DNA from 2 places in the Pseudocolwellia sp. G5-9 genome. Region 2 is predicted to be linked to the other one. Evidence: predicted binding sites of a transcription regulator. Region 2 holds the regulator's gene; the other holds the start of a gene.

Region 1 (10,910 bases), 1.5 Mb from region 2:
AAGTAGAAGACATTACAAATATATCCGCCAACTGGTAGTATGGTGCGGTATCGCTTTGCGGACCCGTTAACGTGATTTTATCTTCTAATTTATTATTTGTTATTTGTTGCTTGATTGATGTGTAGTTTTCACCATCTCCTACCATCACAAGATGGCATTTTGGTAAGTTAAGTAATGCATCTATAACCATTTCAAACCCTTTTGCTTTAACAAATCGCCCTACTGTTAGTAATATTATTTTATCTGTAGGAATACTAAACTTTTCTTTTAGTGATATTTTGTTTTGAACAGGAATGAATCGCTCTGGATCTACTCCAGGTTTTACAATAGGTATATGTTTCAGTGAGGGAATTATTTGTGATATTTGAGTAGACATGTTCTCACTAAAGACTATAACTTGATCGGAATACTTTAAAGCCATTTTTTGAATGTTATGGTGTAATATTTTTGATATGTTTAATTTTATTTTTGCTAAACCAGTATTGCTTATTAAGTTTTTATTGTTATTTTGATTAATTACTACGCCAGGAACTAAATAAATAACATTAGATAATTTACATAATTTTGCGAGTACTGTTGTCGTATGAAAACGACTTATTGTTAATATAACATTGTTATTCTGTTTGATATATTTAAGTAAAGCATATGCATTGAATAATGCTCTAATTCCTTTGAAATACTTATGTGCATATTTAGTTTGGGAGTATGAGTTATATCTGTAAATAGTTACGTTATCGATAATTTCTTTATGAGGTAAAATATGATTTTTATTTGAAACATCGCTAATAGCAATAATGACGTTATACCCTAAGTTGATGTAACTTTCTGCTAGATACTTTAAGGAGTTTTCTACTCCACCAATATTTGGAAAATACGCATTACTTGTTATTACTATCGTTTCTTTCATTGCTTTATTTATCTAGTGATAAGTTTAACTTATTCTTATTTTAACTTGTTTCATTTCATGTGTCGCCAGTAAAAAAAATTATGTTTCTTAAGAATAAATAAATTTAGTATTTGAATTTAAAATAATAAACACTACTAATTTTATATTTGAGGATAAACGAGTACCTAAATCCTCCATTTTTTGATAGAATCGCGTCAATTTTTTACCGAGAGGTTATTTCCATGAATGTAATTGAAGCTAATTTCGATGCTAAGGGCAAAAAAGTTGCCATTGTTGTTTCTCGTTTTAACAGTTTTGTTGTTGAGAGTTTATTAGAAGGTGCAGTTGATGCACTTAAACGTCATGGTAACGTTGCAGACAGCGATATTACAGTTATTCGTGTTCCTGGTGCGTATGAGTTACCTGTAGCAGCTAAGCGTGTTGCTCAAAAAGGTGGTTTCGACGCTATTATCGCTATTGGTGCGGTTATTCGTGGTGGTACGCCGCATTTTGATTTTGTAGCTGGCGAGTGTAATAAAGGTTTAGCGCAAGTGGCAATGGAGTTTACTATTCCTGTAGCCTTTGGTGTTATTACTACCGACACTATTGAGCAAGCTATTGATAGAGCTGGCCTCAAAGTGGGTAATAAAGGCGCTGAAGCAGCTTTAAGTGCTTTAGAAATGATTAATGTTTTAGAGTTGTTATAAGTTTTCAAATCTTATACTCGTTTGCGTTAGTTATAATAAGTTTTAATTTTATATTTGGATGTACCTGTGAAGCCATCACCTAGAAGAAAAGCCAGAGAATTAGCCGTACAAGCTGTTTATTCTTGGCAATTAAGTCAAAATGCTGTTAACGATATCGAAGCTAATTTTTTAGTGGACAACGCTGCTCGCCGTTTTGACATTCCATTTTTTCAGCAATTATTTCGTGGTGTAACATCATCAGCCAGCGAGTTAGATTTACTTATAGCTCCTCATGTTGATAGACCTATAGATGATGTTGACCATGTTGAAAAAGCGGTTCTCAGAGTGGCTATTTTTGAATTAAAGGAATGTTTAGATGTGCCATACAAAGTTGTGATCAATGAAGCCATTGAACTTGCTAAATCTTTTGCAGCAGATGACAGCCACAAGTTTGTTAATGGTGTTTTAGATAAGGCCGTTAAACTAATCCGTAAAGAAGCTTAGTGAGTAAAGTCTACTTTCTGTAGTTTTAATCAACACACTTTAAGCCTACTCAATTATTTGATGTGTTTTTGTGACACATCAAATAATCAAAACTGAATATTCCCCTATGAAAGAATTTGATTTAATTAAGCATTATTTCTCAGAGCAAATAGTTAAACGCAAAGATGTTATTTTAGGTATTGGTGATGACTGTGCCTTGTTAGCTCCGGCAGAACATCAGCTTATTGCTGTAACTACAGATACTTTAGTGGCTGGTGTTCATTTTCCTGAAAATACATCACCAAAAGCTATTGGCCATAAAGCTATTGCGGTTAATTTATCTGATTTAGCGGCAATGGGCGCAGAGCCTACATGGATCTCGTTAGCATTAACATTACCTGAAGTTGATGAACAATGGTTGTCAGAGTTTTGTGCTGGTATTTTTGAGTTATGTGAATTTTATAATGTTCAGCTTATTGGTGGAGACACTACTCAAGGGCCTTTGAGCATTACGGTTACCGCTCAAGGATTAACACCCAAAGATAAATATATCACGCGTTCAAATGCTAAAGCTGGTGATTGGCTTTACGTAACGGGTGAATTGGGTGATGCTGCATTAGCAATAAAAAACCTACAAGGTAAAGTTGATCTTGTCGATGCTGATAAAGGTAAAGTTTTTGAGCAATTAGACTACCCTAGACCTCGAGTTTTAGCTGGACAGGCGTTAAGAGATTACGCTACTTCAGCAATTGATATATCTGACGGGCTTATTTCAGATTTAGGGCATATTTGTAAAGCCTCAAAAGTTGGAGCTAAGCTTAACTTAGAGAATATTCCTATCTCGACGGTAATGCGTGAAACTCTCGGTAGAGACAAAGCTATAGAACTAGCACTATCGGGTGGTGATGATTACGAGTTACTTTTTACTGTACCTGAAGACAATAAAGTAGGGATGGCAACAGCTTTGGCAAACATAGGTATTCCAACTACTTGTATTGGGCAGTTAAACGGAACTGAAAAAATTACAACTGTTTTAGATGGTGAAAATGTGACAATGAGCGTTAATGGTTTTGAACATTTTTCTAAGTCTGAACCGTAAATATGAATAAGGCCGTGGTTAAGTTTACGTTATCAAATCCTATTCATTTTCTAGCATTGGGTTTTGGTAGTGGTTTAAGCCCTAAAGCTCCTGGTACATTTGGTACATTAGCTGCTATTCCTGTTTTTCTTTTATTTACTTTATTTACGCCTTTATTTTATTTCTTGGCCGTATTCGTTGTGTGCATCGCTGGTATTTATATTTGCGGTAAAACGGCTGAAGATGTTGGTGTACACGATCATGGGGCTATTGTTTGGGATGAGATAGCTGGTTATTTAATCACTATGTTTTTAGTACCTATTAGCTGGCAAAGTATTCTTGTTGGTTTTGTACTGTTTCGTATATTTGATATTGTAAAGCCTTGGCCTATTTCTTATTTAGATAAGTACGTACACGGCGGCTTTGGTATTATGATTGATGATGTAGTTGCAGGGTTTATGGCACTTGCATGTATGCATTTTATCTTTTAAACGATTGATGGTTTATAGGCCTCAATATTCCATAAAAAATAAGCAATAAAAAAGGTAGACATTATGTCTACCTTTTTTGTATCTAATAAATTGCTTTTAGTGAAGAATTCTAGCTTTAACCGTACCTTCAATTTTCTTTAATTCTTTAAGCGCTAATACGCTATCTTCTGTTTCAATATCTATAACAACGTAACCAATTTTATCGTCTGTTTGTAAATATTGAGCGGCAATATTAATATTTAATTTAGCAAATGCTAAGTTAATTTTATTTAATATACCTGGTTGGTTGTGATGTATGTGTAATAGCCTGCTTGTACCTTTACCACCATGGCTTGGTAATGATACCTCAGGGAAGTTAACTGCTGATAAAGTTGAACCATTATCAGAATACTTAGCAAGTTTACTTGCTACTTCTAAACCAATATTTTCTTGTGCTTCTTTTGTACTACCACCAATGTGTGGTGTTAAAATAACATTATCGAAAGCACGTAATGGTGAAACAAACTCTTCATCATTACCTTTAGGTTCAACAGGAAATACATCGATAGCAGCGCCAGATAGCTTTTTACTTGCTAATGCGTCAGCTAGTGCATCTATATCAACGACTGTACCGCGAGATGCGTTAATTAATATAGCGCCATCTTTCATGTTAGCAATTTCTTCAGCACCAAACATGTTTTTAGTTTGCGGGTTTTCAGGAACGTGTAAGCTAATAACTTCACATTCTTGCAGTAATGCGCGTAATGATGGTGTTTGGCTTGCATTACCTAATGGTAATTTAGTTTCTACATCATAAAATTTAACTTTCATACCAACAGTTTCAGCAAGAACACCTAACTGCATACCGATATGGCCGTAACCAATAATACCGAGTGTTTTTCCACGAGCTTCAAATGAACCCGCAGCTGATTTATCCCACTCACCTCGGTGTGCTTTAGCACTTTTTTCAGGAATACCACGAAGTAATAATAAGGTTTCACCTAATACTAATTCAGCAACTGAACGAGTATTTGAGAAAGGTGCGTTAAATACTGGGATACCTAATGATTGGGCTGCTTTGATATCTACTTGGTTAGTACCAATACAAAAACAGCCAACAGCAACAAGTTTCTTAGCGTGGCTAAGTACTTTTTCATTAAGGTTAGTACGTGAACGAATACCAATAAAGTGAACATTAGCAATTTTTTTTATTAAATCTTCTTCCGACAAAGACGTTTTTAAATATTCTATATTGTTATAACCTTGTGACTTTAGTTCTTCAAGTGCGCTTTCGTGAACACCTTCTAACAATAAAATTTTAATTTTTTCTTTAGCGAGTGAATTAGTACTCATGATATTTAAATTCTCTTAATGAATGGGTTTAGCCAGTGGCTAACAAAATTTAAAGTTATGGACGTTTAGATGTCCAAATGTATGTATAAACTAGCATATAGTGCTTAAACTCTAAAGCACTAATTTATTATTTTTGCGCCTTCAGGTGTACCAATAATAAGTGTGTCGGCACCTCTATTAGCAAACAGGCCATTAGTTACAACGCCTACCAAGGCATTAAGGTCTTTCTCTAATGTGATTGGATCAATTATGTCTAAGTTATATACATCGAGAATTACGTTTCCGTTATCGGTTACTACACCTGTTCTGTATACAGGATCACCGCCTAATTTAACTATTTCTCTAGCAACATAACTTCTGGCCATAGGAATAACTTCAACAGGTAATGGAAATGTTCCTAAAACTCTGACTTGTTTTGAACTGTCTGCAATACATATAAAGGTTTTTGCTACGGCTGCAACAATTTTTTCTCGTGTGAGTGCTGCACCGCCACCTTTGATCATATGCATGTGTGAATTAATTTCATCAGCACCATCTACATACACATCAATACCGTCAACGTTATTTAAATCAAAAACCTCAATGCCGTGTGCTTGAAGACGTTTGGTTGACTCTTCAGAACTTGAAACAGCGCCAGTAATACGATCTTTTATCGTCGCTAAAGCATCAATAAAGTGGTTAACTGTGGAACCTGTTCCAACACCTACAATCGTGTCATCTTTAATGAAATCTAGAGCTTTAATTGCCGCAGATTTTTTCATATCGTCTTGTGTCATGATGAGCCTTAAACTTATATATGAGCAAACAAAGTATCACTCTAGTGCTGAATTTTATTGAAGCAACATAGCGTGGATAATGAACATTTTTTATGCGCGTAATTATACACCAACTATCGTAATGAAAGCGATAGGTTGAGCGGCTAGCGTTGGATATTTATTTAAATGAGTAGTTTTGGCTGGGGGTTATAATGTTAGGAATAGGAATGTCCCAATCTTCAACAGGAACAGAATCAACAAGCTGGCAATCATGTGCTAAACCTATTGGATAAGGGCGTGCGTTTTTATTGGTTTTATAGTGCTCAAACCATTTTTGTAACGTTCTATCATAAAACCCACCGCCCATACCTAAGCGAGCACCTGATTTATCAAAGGCAACTAAGGGGGTAAAAATAATATCTATGTTATGTATTAGCTGAATAAGACGAACATCGAGTTTAGGTTCTAAAATTCCAAAGCGGTTTTTAAGCATAGGGGTCGTTGGCGTGTATTCTAAAAATAACAAATGGCCTTTACTGAAAGGGTGAATTACCGGTAAATATACCTGCTTATTGTGTTTCCAACACCAATCAATAAAAGCAGAGGTATTCAGCTCACCATCGTTAGCTAAATAAATAGCAATGTGTTGTGCTGAAAGTATGCTGGTATGAGACGTTAATTGATTAAGTAGTTGTGCTGCAGCATTAGCTTGTTCTTGCTGAGTTAATGATGATCGTTTTTCTCTAATCGTTTTTCTTAGCTCTATTCTGCTATTCAAAATAACATCACCTGTATTGTTGCTTTAACTTTGCTTCTATAGAGGAGGGAGTCCTCTAACATACGAGCATATGTTAGAGGAAATTTATTGGCTAGGCTACTTGAGGCGAGCTTTTTTCTTCTTTACCTTCTTGCTCTGCGAGTAATTCCCAAAATCGAGTTTTAAGGCTAAGCAATAAAATTACGATACCTATACCGATACTAAATAAACTAATTTGAATATACAGTGATGGCATTTGTTCAACGTTATTTGGATCGAAACTTCCAGCTAGTAAACCTGAAATAATATTACCAATAGAGTAGGTCAATACAAATACGCCCATCATTTGCCCTGCAAAACGCTTAGGTGATAATTTACTAACCGCACTTAATGCGGTGGGGCTAAGAATTAATTCACCCACGGTATGTAGAAAATAAGTTGCTATAAGCCAATACGGGGCTACTTTTAATCCTGATGCTGCGTATTGCGCGGCAAAAAACATAATAAGAAAGCCACTTGCCATAATGATTAAACCAATAGCACATTTAAGGCCATAAGCAGGAGTTACTAATTTTTGGCCTAGTTTCATCCACAAAGCAGCAAAAAAGGGAGATAAAATAATAATGAAAAAGGCATTAGCAGAACCCATCCATGCAGGAGGGATTTCAAAACTACCTATCATTCTATCTGTGTAGTCTCTTGCAAATAGGTTAAGTGATGAGCCAGCTTGCTCAAATCCAGACCAAAAACAAGCGGAAGCAACACATACTAATAATAATGCGGTTAACCTGAGTGTTTCGCTTTTAGAGAGTTTTCCAAACATATAAATAGCAGCGTAATATAATACAAAAATAGCAGAGAACGTAATCGCCGTGTATTGAGCTAAAACAACCGCGTTAATTATAATTTTTCCTTGAAAAACAAGTGTTGTAATAACGGCTACCGTAATTAAAAAGCCAACGATAACTAGCCAGGCCGTTTTGGCTCCTTTGGGTGATAAAGGAGATGGGGGGACAAGGCCCGCACCATTTAGCTTTGGAGATGTTAACTTATATTGTATTAAGCCTAAGCCCATACCAACAGCAGCAGCACCAAAGCCCCAGTGCCATCCCATATTGGTTGCTAAGTAGCCACATATAATATAGCCAAAGAAAGAACCTAAATTAATGCCCATATAGTAAATAGCATAACCTGCATCTCTGCGTCTGTCTTTTGATGAATATAGCTGGCCTACCATAGCGCCAATATTCGGTTTTAATAATCCAGTACCTAAAATAACGAGTATTAAACCAACAAAAAACGTTTTATCGTTAGGTAGGGCAAGTACTATATGCCCTATGGTGATAATTATACCGCCATACCAAACGGTTTTTTGCCCCCCTAGTAACCTGTCGGCAATCCAACCGCCGGGAAGCCCCATAAAATAAACGCTACCTGTATACAAACCATAAATCGCACCAGCTGTTGCTACGGTTAATGCCAATCCGCCCTCTTGCAGGGTAGCTGTCATAAAGAGAACAAGTAAGGCGCGCATACCGTAATAACTCATCCTTTCCCACATTTCTGTAAAGAATAGCGTTGTTAACCCAGTAGGATGGCCGAAAAATTTTGTATCTTGTGATGATTGTTCCATTCACATTACCTTTTTTATTGTTGTATTATCGTTTGATTTTTTCTAAAGAAAGTTAATCATTAAACCGTGTGAAATTGACTTTATTTAAAAAATACCACACAAAGCAAATAAATCAGTTGAACTGTTTATATATAAAGCTCAATAACTCTAAAAGTACATGATTTTCTATAATACTTAGCAGGCATTGAGTTTATAAATACAGAACTAATATAAAGTATAAAATATTTGATATGTAAAATTTTTTTATATTAGAGATAACAATAAATTAGTCGTACGAGTATTATTTACGTTATAGGTTTATTTTGTTTATTGTTTAATAGTAAGATAAGAATAATTATTTGAAATTTTAACGAACGGGTTTGCATAGTAATGTCGCAATCATTAAACGATGTAAAAATTGGTATCATTGGTTTAGGTTATGTAGGTTTACCTTTAGCTGTTGAATTTGGTAAAAAGTATCAAACGGTCGGTTTTGATATACATGAAAAACGCATTACAGAATTACAATCAGGGCATGATTTCACGCTAGAAGTTTCTTCTGAAGAATTAGCAGAATCAAAGCATATTAGCTATTCGTGTAATGTAGAAGACCTAAAAAGCTGTAACGTTTATATTGTTACGGTACCAACACCTATCGATAAACACAAACAACCTGATTTAACACCTTTAGTGAAAGCAAGCGCAATGCTGGCAAAAGTCATTTCTAAAAATGATATCGTTGTTTATGAGTCAACGGTTTACCCCGGTGCAACGGAAGAAGTTTGTATCCCTGAGATAGAAAAGCATTCAGACTTCATTTTTAACAAAGATTTTTTTGCTGGTTATAGCCCCGAGCGAATTAATCCGGGTGATAAAGAGCATCGTGTTACTAATATTCTAAAAGTAACATCAGGTTCAACGCCTGAAATAGCAGAGTTTATTGATCAGCTTTATGGTTCAATTATTACTGCGGGTACTTATAAAGCTTCATCTATTAAAGTGGCAGAAGCGGCAAAAGTAATTGAAAACACTCAGCGTGATTTGAATATCGCTCTTATTAACGAACTCGCTGTAATTTTTAATAAATTAGGTATTGATACCGAAGAAGTATTAAAAGCGGCAGGCACTAAATGGAACTTTTTACCATTTCGTCCTGGGTTAGTTGGCGGACATTGTATTGGTGTTGATCCATATTACTTAACGCATAAAGCTCAATCTATTGGTTATAATCCAGAAGTTATTCTTGCTGGTCGTCGAATTAATGATGGTATGGCTGAATACGTTGTTTCTCAATTAACTAAAACAATGATCAAGCGTAAGTTACAAGTGAATGGTGCAAATGTATTAGTAATGGGGCTAACATTTAAAGAAAATTGTCCTGATGTTCGAAATACTAAAGTTGTGGATATTTTATCTGAGCTTGCTGAATACCAAATGAATGTAGATGTTTACGATCCTTGGGTAAATCCTGAAGATGCAAAACATGAATATAATGTTGATCTTATCTCTGAGCCAAAGGCAGGTAATTACGATGCTGTTATTTTTGCCGTGGCACATAATCAGTTTAAAGCAATGAGCAATAGTGATATTAAAGCACTGATGAAAACCGAGCATATTATTTATGATTTAAAATATATGTTAGACATGGATTTTTCGGATATCCGCTTATAAACGGTATTTAACAAATCTAAACATCAAAAACATAAACCAAACCTTTACTCATGTAAACGTTTGGTTTTTTCTTTTTTAGATACTGATTATTTTTATAAGACCTGAAATTTATTCAGCTATAGCTTTTGAGGCTTAAAATCCTTCACTTATTAATGTTATACTGTTTTTGTATTTAGGTGGTTCATATCTCTATTATAATAAAATTATCTCTCATCCATAAATGGAACATTCAATGAATCGATATCAAGAAATTCAAGACAACTTAAAAAATAATTCTAAAAAATGGCTTGTGACTGGCTGTGCAGGTTTTATTGGTTCTAACTTAATTGAAACATTACTTTTATTAAATCAAGAAGTTGTCGGCTTAGATAACTTTGCTACAGGCCACCAAAAGAACTTAGATGAAGTTCAAGCTCAAGTATCAACAGAGCAGTGGGCTAAATTTTCTTTTATTGAAGGTGACATTCGAAACTTAGAAGACTGTCATAAAGCTGTAACCGATGTTAATTATATTCTACATCAGGCTGCTTTAGGTTCTGTACCCCGTTCGATTGTTGATCCTATTATGACAAACTCAGCAAATGTGACTGGCTTCTTAAACATGCTGGTTGCAGCAAAAGAAGCTAAAGTTGAAACATTTGTTTATGCTGCATCTAGTTCTACTTATGGAGATCATCCGGCACTGCCTAAAATTGAAGAAAATATTGGTAATCCATTATCACCTTATGCCGTAACTAAATACGTTAATGAACTTTATGCTGATGTGTTTTTTAAAACCTATGGTTTAAATACTATAGGTTTACGTTACTTTAATGTATTTGGTAAAAGACAAGATCCTGATGGTGCTTACGCTGCCGTTATTCCTAAGTGGACATCGGCCATGTTTAATAATGAGGATGTATTTATTAATGGTGATGGCGAAACTAGTCGAGATTTTTGTTTTATTGAAAACGCAGTACAAGCGAATATTTTAGCCGCTACCTCAAATGATGAAGCTAAAAACAATGTATACAACGTAGCTGTTGGCGATAGAACAACACTAAATATTTTATTTGATAGTTTAAAAAATGCCTTAAAAACAAATGATATTAGCTATGAAAAATCGCCGGTTTACCGAGAGTTTAGAGCTGGAGACGTTCGGCATTCTCAAGCTGATATA
Region 2 (10,910 bases):
GTCTACTACACAATTTTGATCATTATTTACCACAAGAAAATCGCGCGAATCAATATAATAACTTGCACATACGCGCTCATTTAGTACCGCAGATAATAAACGTGCTGACCACACTTCACCAAGCGCAAGTATATTCGCTTCATTTTTTTCTACGTGATTAAGGTCAGTATGAACAACCCAGCCTTTTAACGCCTCAATATCTTGAGCCAGTAATTGCTCCAAATGACTTACATGGCTTGATACTAAACTCTTAATTAAAGACAATTGAGCCTTTTGCAACGCAACAATAGAATCATTTAACGCTGCTGACGATTCAACGGCTTGCTGATATATAGCCACTAGCGCATCAGTTGTTTTTCCATTAGCTGAAACCACAACAAAATCATTTAGCTTACAATGATTTTTAATAATGTTAACGACACGTTCTATACACTCAACATTAGCCAAACTACTGCCACCAAATTTGTGCACATGTACAGCGTGTTTAGCTAATTGATTTTTTTCACTAACTAATTGTTCAATATCATTTACTGAGTTCATATTTACCAACATCAATTGTGTTTATTCTTATTTTTGTGAAGCTAAAAGGCCTTGCGATAAATCAGCGATTAAGTCGTCTACGTCTTCTATCCCAACAGAAACCCGCACTAACGACTGAGTAATACCCGCTTCTAATTGAGCTGATATTTCCATTCCTGCATGTGTCATAGTCGATGGGTGACTAATTAAACTTTCCACACCACCTAAAGATTGAGCTAGCGTAAACATATTAAGATTTTTAAAGAGTTTTTTTACAGACTCAACACCGCCTTTAACTTCAAAGCTCATCATTGCGCCAAAACTAGCTTGCTGTTTTTTAGCAATATCATGACCAGGATGATCAGGTAAACCTGGATAATAAACCGCATCAACAGCATCGTGTTCATTTAAAAACACAGCCACTTTAGCTGCATTAATTTGATGCTGCTTCATTCTTACAGGTAATGTTTTTAAGCCTCTTAATGCTAAGTAACTATCGAAAGGAGATCCCGTTATACCTATACAATTTGCCCACCAAGCTAATTCATCGCCTAAAGCTTCATCTTTTGTTATTAACACGCCACCCACCACATCACTATGACCATTAATGTATTTAGTGGTTGAATGAAACACAATATCAGCACCTAAAAGCAAAGGTTTTTGTAAAAGAGGAGACATAAAAGTATTATCGACGGCAACAAGTGCACCTACAGCGTGTGCTGCTTTGGTGACTTTCTCGATATCCACAATACGTAATAATGGATTACTCGGTGATTCAATCAGTACTAATTTAGGTTTTTGTTTAAGGGCTTCAGCTAAAGCATTTTCATCGTTTTGATCAACAATAATTAACTTAAAATTGCCTTTTTTTGCTAGATGCGTGAATAATCGGTAACTACCACCATAACAATCATGTGGTACAACAAGTACATCATCTGTGCATAATAATTGACAAATAAGGTGTACAGCTGCCATACCTGTGCTTGTTACAACGCCTTTTGTACCTTCTTCTAACTCAACAACCGCTTCTGCAAAAGTAGAGCGTGTTGGGTTTCCGGTACGTGAATAATCATAATCACGCTTTTCATTGAAGCCTTTTAGAGCATAGGTACTTGCTAAATGTATTGCAGGCACTACACCGACGTGTTGCTTGTCACTACGAATACCAGCTCTTGCCGCTATTGTTGCCATACTTTTCTTAGTCATTTGAGACTCCAGCTAGGTATAATTTTAAATAGATGTTTAGATGTCTAAAACTCTAAACGGTTTACTAAACTTGGTCAAGAAATTTTAGACATCTAAACTTCTACACATTCGTTATTGACTCAGCGCCCACAAACAGTAAAATTAGTGAATTAGTGTCTGTTGATATTGTTCAATCAGATATTCCATATTAAAGGGTAAGTAATTTATGGCAGAGTGGAATGACGAGTATATTAATCCATACGCCGAACACGGGAAAAAAAGTGAACAAGTAAAAAAGATCACCGTTTCTATTCCTTTACGTGTTCTTAAGGTCTTAACTGATGAGAGAACTCGTCGACAGGTTAATAATCTTCGCCATGCTACTAATAGCGAATTATTATGCGAAGCCTTTTTACATGCTTTTACCGGCCAACCTTTACCTGATGATAACGATTTAGCTAAAGACAATACTGAAAAACTACCTGCTAGCGTTCGTAAAATATTAGAGGCTAAAGGTATTACAGACTTTAGTGCTTATGAAACTGAAGACGATTAATTCATAAATTTATGAAGGCAAGGTTAACAACCCTTGTTTTTCAGCAATCTCATTAATCACTTTTTTTACTTTCATTGTAATGTAGCCTGATAATATTTTAGGCTCTTTATCTAATAACTCTATTTCTGATTCAGTGATCGCAACAAAACAGCTTATATCTTTGTTGTTAACATAAATCATAACATCATCTGCAACTTCAATTTTATCACCTATCCTTTCAATAGATACTTGTTGTAAATATTCATCATTTTTTTCTATATAAAACTGAATAGTTAAAACGTTATTTTCATCCTCATACCAACCTGCCGCTAATGTTTGAAAATTAACATGCGCTTCTTGTTTATTAATAATGCCCTTTAATTTGACATAATGAGCTAATAACTTTTCGCTAGCCGTAATACTTATTGGTAGGTCGTCTTCCATCAATTTTCACTTTAAATAAAAACAAGATCTTAATTATATACCCGTTACTATTCAAGATGCAGGTTCAGTGGAAACTAAAAAGGGCTTTAGCCCTTCTTTAATATAATCATTATGTAAGATAATCTGAACTCTGGTTAAGATCTCAAATTCACAACACAAATAACGATATAACTGATAATTAGAGCATGTAATTATCAGGTAATTCTAAAGCGGCTACACCTGAATCTATCGCTGCTTGTGCCACAGCTCGCGCTACATTTGCACATAAACGCGGGTCCATAGGTTTAGGTATAATATATTCTTTACCAAATACTAAATTCTTCACGCCACTAGCAACCAAAACTTCTTGTGAAACTTCTTCTTTTGCTAATGATTCTGATTGCATGAACCGCTGCTATTTTCATTTCATCATTAATCGTTCTTGCACGAACATCTAAAGCTCCACGAAAGATAAAAGGGAAACACAAAACGTTATTAACTTGATTTGGATAGTCCGAACGACCCGTAGCAATAATAAGGTCATCTCTTGTGGCATGTGCTAGCTCAGGTTTTATCTCAGGATCTGGGTTTGAACACGCAAAAATAACGGGGTTTGGCCCCATCAATTTTACATGCTCAGCCGATAATAAATTGGGTCCAGAAACCCCAACAAAAACATCAGCCCCTTCTATGGCATCCTCTAATGTTCTTTTATCGGTATTATTAGCGAAAAGTTTTTTATATTCATTTAAATCGTCACGGCGAGTATGCACAATACCTTTAGTGTCGAGCATGTAAATTTTTTCACGTTGAGCTCCACACTTAATCAATAATTCCATACAGGCAATAGCAGCAGCCCCCGCCCCCATACAAACTATATTTGCAGACTTTATATCTTTACCTTGAATTTCTAGCGCATTAATCATACCTGCGGCTGTAACGATTGCTGTGCCGTGTTGGTCATCATGAAAGACAGGAATTTTGCAACGTTCAATTAATGCTTTTTCAATTACAAAACATTCTGGCGCTTTAATATCTTCTAAATTAATTCCGCCGAAACTATCAGCAATATTAGCGACAGTATTAATGAACTCTTCAACTGTATTGTGTTTAACTTCAATATCGAAAGAATTGATATTAGCAAAACGTTTAAACAGAAGAGACTTCCCTTCCATTACAGGCTTCGAGGCCATAGGACCTAGATTACCTAAACCTAAAATAGCTGTACCGTTAGTAATAACAGCAACTGAATTTCCTTTGCCAGTGTACTTATATACATCATCAGGATTATTCGCAATTTCCCTAACAGGCTCAGCCACACCGGGGCTATACGCTAACGACAAATCTAAACTTGTTTCAGCGGGTGTAGTTAATTCAACACTAATTTTCCCTGGTGTTGGAAATTGATGATAATCGAGAGCTTGCTGGCGGAAATCTGTCATGGTTGCATCCTAATACATAAAAGGTAAGGTGTAATACTTCACATTAAAGAACAAATTATACGAATTATGACTCATTCTTAATGACACAACAAAATAACATGAAACTCTTGCTTTTGCTTTGTATTTTAAATAGTTTTTGACTATATAAAATACTTAGATGCTCTATTAAAAACTAAAGTATTAACAAACAAACAGAATTATTAGGTAATCGAGTATGTAAAGATACAGGTGGACAAACATTATAATAAAAAATTTTATAATAATAGTCGTAGTGTAGCTTGATGAATAACGATTTAGTTAAAAAGGAAATATTAGCAGGCAATAAAAAAGCCACTTAAAAAGTGGCTTCAATCAAAAGGAACTTATTAGTTACTCGTCAAACGGATTAACTAAAATAATAGTTTCATTACGATCAGGTCCCGTAGAAATAATATCAACTGGGACACCTGTTACTTCTTCAATACGCTTGATATAAGCAATGGCGTTAGCTGGAAGGTTTTCACGTTGAGTTACACCTGCTGTTTTTTCACTCCAACCAGAAAGTGTTTCATATACAGGAGTGATTTCTTCATAACCTTCGGCAGCTGTAGGAGAAACCGTAATAATTTCACCGTTTGGTTTTTTATAACCAGTACAAATTTTTAGTTCTTTTAAGCCATCTAAAACATCAAGCTTTGTTAAACAAAAACCTGTAATACTATTAATTTGCACTGCACGGTGCATAGCAACAGCATCAAACCAACCACAACGACGCTCACGTCCAGTAGTGGCACCAAACTCATGACCTACTGTACCTAAGTGTTCACCAATTTCATCGTCTAATTCTGTAGGGAATGGACCTGAACCAACACGTGTTGTGTAAGCTTTAGTAATACCTAAAATATAATCAAGATTACGAGGACCAAAACCACAACCAGTAGAAACACCACCCGCCGTTGTATTTGATGAAGTTACATAAGGGTAAGTACCATGATCAATATCTAAGAGAGTACCTTGAGCCCCTTCAAACATAATAGACTCGCCCGCTTTGCGAGATTGATCTAAAAGTTCAGGAATATCGGCAATCATTCCAATAATAATTTCACGAACGGCAAGAGCATCAGCAAGTACTTCTTCGTAACTTACCGCATCAACTTTATAATATTGCGTTAATGCAAAATTATGGTATTCCATAATTTCTTTAAGTTTTGCAGCAAATGTTTCTGTATTAATTAGATCGCCAACACGTAAACCTCGACGCGCAACTTTATCTTCATATGCTGGCCCAATACCACGACCTGTAGTACCGATTGGTTTATTACCACGAGCAATTTCACGCGCTGCATCTAATGCATTGTGATAAGGAAGAATTAAAGGACAAGCGTCACTAATTAATAAACGCTCTCTTACCGGTACACCACGTTCTTCTAACATGCTAATTTCGGTCATTAATGCTTTCGGACATAAAACAACACCATTACCAATTAAGCATTTTACGTTTTCACGTAATACACCAGAAGGAATTAAATGTAATACGGTTTTTTGACCGTCAATTACCAAAGTATGACCAGCATTGTGCCCACCTTGATAACGAACTACGTATTTAGCTTTATCTGTAAGTAAGTCAACTACCTTACCTTTACCTTCGTCACCCCATTGAGTGCCTAGAACTACAACGTTTTTACCCATGTTAGAAAATTTTTAATAGAAAAAATTAGGCGAGGATTCTATCAAATATGAAATGACAGTCCAAGTACTAAATACGGCTTTTCATTGAGTTTATAAAATATACAAATCAATATTTATTGGCGCTCTCAATTATAGCTTTTAAATTTAGTAAGTTAGGTATGAAGCCGCAATGCATTAGTGGTTCTATTTATTTAACTACTCAAAGATAAAAGCAGCAATTAAAAGTATGATCGCTTAAATATTCAATGAGTGTTCTTATATTTACGCTATTCGTCAACATGAATATTTGGATTTAACTTTGAAGGGTAATATTTATTTAAGCTGTTTTAACTTACTACTGAAACACTATATGAATAGTGATTATTGTATATATTTATTATCAGTAATTTAAAATAGGTAGAAACGATAAGGCCATGAATAAATCATGGCCTTAAAAAATACTAGCTAAAAGTTAAAGTATTATTTAGCTGCTGCAGGATTTTTTAAATAATGAAAGAAATCACTGTCTGGTTTTATCACCATAATATCATTCTTACTATTAAAGCTGTTTTCATATGCTTCTAAACTTCTAAAAAACTTATAAAAGTCTGCATCTTTAGTATATGCATCAGAATATACTTTAGCAGCTAAAGCATCACCACTACCTCTAATTTCAAACGAGTTCTTTTGAGCTTCAGCTAACATTACTGTTACTTTAGCGTCAATCGTTGCACGAATAATTTCAGATTGCTCTTGGCCTTGTGAGCGATGCTCTTTAGCTACAGCTGTTCGTTCAGCACGCATACGGTCATATATTGAAGCACTTACTTCGGCAGGTAAATTTATTGCCTTAATTCGTACGTCAATCACTTCTATACCCAGATCTTCTCTACTACTTTTGGCACTAACAAGTGCTTTTTCCATAATAGAATCTCGGTCACCTGAAACAATTTCTTTAATCGTTCGAGAACCAAATTCAGTTCTTAAACCATTATTTACTTTTTGTTTTAATAGTGCTCTCGCATTATCAATAGAACCTGTTGTACGTAGGTAGTAAGTTGAAAAATCAACAATTCGCCACTTAACAAATGAATCAACAATTACATCTTTCTTTTCAGAAGTAACAAAGCGGTCTGCGCCTTCATCAAGTGTTTGTATACGAGCATCAATTTTTTTAACGGTGTTGATGAATGGGTACTTTAAGTGAAGTCCTGGATCATATACAAGCATATCTCCAGTCGTCGAGTCTCGTTTAATTTTTGAAAATTCAAATACGATACCACGCTGTCCTTCTGATACAACAAACACTGAAGAAACAGTCAGCAAAAATAATGCTGCAACAATAGCAATAATAAAGTTTTTCATCGCTTAGTTTCTCCCACTGTTAAATCTATCAGCTCGATTACTATTAGTAGTCGTTGACGAGCTAGTTGATATAGGCTGCTGAATATTAGGTTGTGACGTTACGCTATTAGACTGCGATGATTGGTTTTGGATTATTTTATCCAATGGTAAATACATCATGTTATTACCACCATCTACATCAACCATAACTTTACTCGTATTAGCGTATACTTTTTCCATAGTGGCAAGATACATACGTTCTCTAGTAACCACTGGAGCCGCCTGATATTCAGGAAGTAATTTATTAAATTTAGCTACATCACCTTCTGCATCTAATACAATTTGTTCTTTATAAGCTAATGCTTCTTGTTCCATACGTTTCACTCGACCACGAGCTCTTGGTTCAATACCACGAGCATAAGCTTCGGCTTCACGTAAATATCGAACTTCATCTTCCTGAGCAGATATTGCATCATCAAATGCATCTTTAACTTCTTCAGGTGGACGAGCATCCTTAAAGTTAACATCTACAACAATTAAACCAAGGTTATAAGGTTCGATAATTTCTTCTAGTTCTTTCCAAACAGCTTGTCTTACGACTTCACGGCCACTTGTTAAAACATCATCCATTTTGGCATGACCTACAACATATCGTAATGCACTATCTAAGGATTGACTTAAGCTGTCGTCAGCATTTGTAACACTGAAAATATAATTACGTGCATTAACTACACGATATTGTATTTGCATTTCAACACGAACAACATTTTCATCTTGCGTAAGCATAAAACCTGAAGCTGGTAAGTTTCTAGTTGTTTGAATATCAACAGGTATGACTTTATCGATAAATGTCCATTTCCAACGAAGGCCAGGCTCCACATTACCGGTATATTGACCAAATCGTAAAACAATCCCCTGCTCTGCTTCTTTAATGGTGTAAAAACCACTAAATACATAAACAAGAATCGCAACAATAAGAGCAATACTAATACCTATACTAGAAAAGTTTTTACTGGCCTTTCCACCATTTGATGAATTACCACCAAATATTCCGCCAAATTTATTACCTAAATCTTTAAACAAATCGTCTAAATCAGGTGGACCTTGATTTTTTCCACCTTTATTTTTCCAGGGGTCTTTATCATTATTCCCCGGTTCATTCCAAGCCATGGTGTTCTCCAATAAATACAATTGTTGCTAATATATCAGTCTGTTAATCTATGATAAAGCGTTCTATTGCCGCGTTATCTTGTTTTAATAATTTATTCCATTCACGACTAGGTAATTTTATATTCAGTAAGCAGTTACCTAATTCGTCATATGATTCATCAGTAATACAGTTTAACTCATACAAAATACCACGTAGCTTACCTTCGTGAGGAGGTATTGTGACTTTTTGTGTAACAATTTCTTTACCTAAACGCTCAGCAAGCGCTTGAAACAACAATTCAATACCAATTCCTGCATGGGCTGATAACCATACACGTATCGGCATACCTGTTTCATCTCGATCAATCCTAGGTTCTATATCATCTAACTTATCAATTTTATTGCAAACTAATAGTTGAGGAACATCACCCGCTTCAATCTCATCTAATACATGTTGAACTTGTTCTATGTTTTCAGAACGCCTTTCATCTGCTATATCAATAACATGTAAAAGAAGTTCAGCTTCTCGTGTTTCAGTTAATGTTGCTTTAAATGCATCTACAAGATCATGAGGTAAGTGCCTTATAAATCCAACAGTGTCAGCCAAAATAACACGGCCTACATCTTCAACTTCAATTCTTCTTAACGTAGGATCTAGTGTCGCAAAAAGCTGATCAGCAGCATAAACATCTGCATTGGTAATATGGTTAAATAGGGTCGACTTACCCGCATTAGTATAACCAACAAGTGAAATTGTTGGGATTTCTGCGCGTGTTCTTGCTCTTCGACCTTGCTGTCTTTGACGCTCTACTTTTTCGAGTCGCTTACGAATACTGGTCATACGCTCACGTAATAAGCGTCTGTCCGTTTCTAATTGAGTTTCGCCGGGACCTCTTAAGCCAACACCACCTTTTTGTCTTTCTAGATGGGTCCAGCCTCGAATAAGCCGAGTACTCATATGCCTAAGTTGTGCGAGTTCAACTTGTAACTTACCTTCATGCGTACGCGCACGTTGAGCAAAAATATCGAGAATAAGCGTTGTTCTATCAATGACTCGACATTGACATAATGCTTCAACGTTTTTTTCTTGAGAGGGCGATAAAGTGTGGTTAAACAAAATAACATTAGCTTCGAATAAACGAACAGCTTCGGCTATTTCCTCAACTTTTCCACTACCAACAAAATACTTAGTATGAGGTTTGTCTCGCTTTCCTGTAACAACAGTAAGCGCAGAAACGCCCGCAGAGCTTACAAGCATTTCAAATTCTTGTAAGTCTTCACGTGCGTTTTCATCTGGAAAATCTACATGAACAAGTATTGCCTGTTCGCCTGCTTGGTAACGATCAAACAATGAAACAATACCTATTTATGAAATTAAAAGGATAAGAAAAAAACTCAGTTATGATTATCATTTACTACCATGTAACTGAGTTTTTTGAATGAAACTTTTGAGTAAATTAATATATTCAATCCAACAGCGAGTCTTCAAATCTAGAATATTTATAACCACTTGTACCATCAGTATCATTAATCTTGTTGATCCGCAGATTCATTCGATGCTGCTGGTGTAGTAATCACAGCACGTGACGGTACTACAGTAGAAATTGCATGCTTGTAAACCATTTGGCTTACCGTGTTTTTAAGCAATATAACAAATTGATCAAAAGACTCAACTTGCCCTTGTAATTTAATGCCATTTACTAAGTATATTGCTACAGGAATGCGATCACGACGTAAAGCATTCAAAAACGGGTCTTGTAACGATTGCCCCTTTGCCATTTTTTGGCCCTCTTGTTATTTTTAATAGATTGTTGCTATTTTTGTAATAATTATAGCTGAGTATTCAGCCAAGTTATTAATTATACATCAATATTTAAAGTTTATTTACGATTGAGATAATTTGTTGCAAATTATTTTCATCTTCCATCGTAAGATTGGTTGCTCCTTGCCAGCTACGTAACCAAGTTAATTGACGTTTAGCCAATTGCCTAGTTGCACATATGCCTCTATATATCATTTCTTTGTGATCATAATCTCCATCTAAATATTGCCACATTTGCCGATAACCTACACATCTCATTGATGGTAGGTCGATATGTAAATCTTGTCGTTCTTTTAATTTAACGACCTCTTGTTCAAAACCTTGAGTAATCATTTGATTAAATCGTAATTCAATTCGATCATGCAAAGTACTACGATTTTTTGGTGTTAAGGCAAACTGCAATACATTACCTTGTAAGCCCTCACCTTTTACCTGTGTTAATTCGGTTAAAGATTTCCCTGTTAAACGATAAACCTCTAATGCTCTTGATAACCGTTGAGGGTCATTTTTATGAATTCTTGCCGCAGATACAGGATCAATAGCGTCTAATTCTTCATGAAGTTTGTCCCAGCCTTTTTCGGCAACTTCCAATTCAATTTCTTTTCTTATTTCTGCATTAGCTGCAGGTAAAGGCGATATCCCTTCAATAAGACTTTTAAAATACATCATTGTTCCACCAACCAGCACAGGAATTCTCTGGTTGGCGTGTGAACGTTTAATTGCCGTTGATGCATCACTACAAAAGTCTGATGCAGAGTAGCTTTCTGCTGCATCAATCATATTAATTAATTGATGAGGATACTTTTGCAACTCTTCAAATGTAGGCTTTGCTGTACCTATATCC

Evidence for each region. The regulator MetJ, encoded in region 2, represses methionine synthesis genes. The targets are predictions, from matches to a motif close to TAGACGTCTAGACGTCTA.
Region 1: the regulator MetJ is predicted to act here: its motif matches at 5,015-5,032, upstream of serA (phosphoglycerate dehydrogenase).

Annotation. Positions count from the first base shown of each region.
Region 1 is NZ_CM147893.1:2,092,859-2,103,768, reverse strand. It holds gene AC0L5Q_RS09010 (glycosyltransferase family 4 protein) at 1-907, opposite strand, end outside; gene ribH (6,7-dimethyl-8-ribityllumazine synthase) at 1,129-1,593, shown strand; gene nusB (transcription antitermination factor NusB) at 1,660-2,076, shown strand; gene thiL (thiamine-phosphate kinase) at 2,183-3,154, shown strand; gene AC0L5Q_RS08990 (phosphatidylglycerophosphatase A family protein) at 3,157-3,624, shown strand; gene serA (phosphoglycerate dehydrogenase) at 3,721-4,956, opposite strand; gene rpiA (ribose-5-phosphate isomerase RpiA) at 5,076-5,732, opposite strand; gene AC0L5Q_RS08975 (5-formyltetrahydrofolate cyclo-ligase) at 5,890-6,489, opposite strand; gene AC0L5Q_RS08970 (peptide MFS transporter) at 6,581-8,101, opposite strand; gene tviB (Vi polysaccharide biosynthesis UDP-N-acetylglucosamine C-6 dehydrogenase TviB) at 8,471-9,751, shown strand; gene AC0L5Q_RS08960 (NAD-dependent epimerase/dehydratase family protein) at 9,984-10,910, shown strand, end outside.
Region 2 is NZ_CM147893.1:3,604,988-3,615,897, reverse strand. It holds gene metL (bifunctional aspartate kinase/homoserine dehydrogenase II) at 1-540, opposite strand, end outside; gene metB (cystathionine gamma-synthase) at 568-1,725, opposite strand; gene metJ (met regulon transcriptional regulator MetJ) at 1,931-2,260, shown strand; gene AC0L5Q_RS15560 (hypothetical protein) at 2,270-2,683, opposite strand; partial or broken gene AC0L5Q_RS15555 (malic enzyme-like NAD(P)-binding protein) at 2,862-4,104, opposite strand; gene AC0L5Q_RS15550 (adenylosuccinate synthase) at 4,474-5,772, opposite strand; gene hflC (protease modulator HflC) at 6,232-7,116, opposite strand; gene hflK (FtsH protease activity modulator HflK) at 7,120-8,265, opposite strand; gene hflX (ribosome rescue GTPase HflX) at 8,309-9,595, opposite strand; gene hfq (RNA chaperone Hfq) at 9,772-10,023, opposite strand; gene miaA (tRNA (adenosine(37)-N6)-dimethylallyltransferase MiaA) at 10,118-10,910, opposite strand, start outside.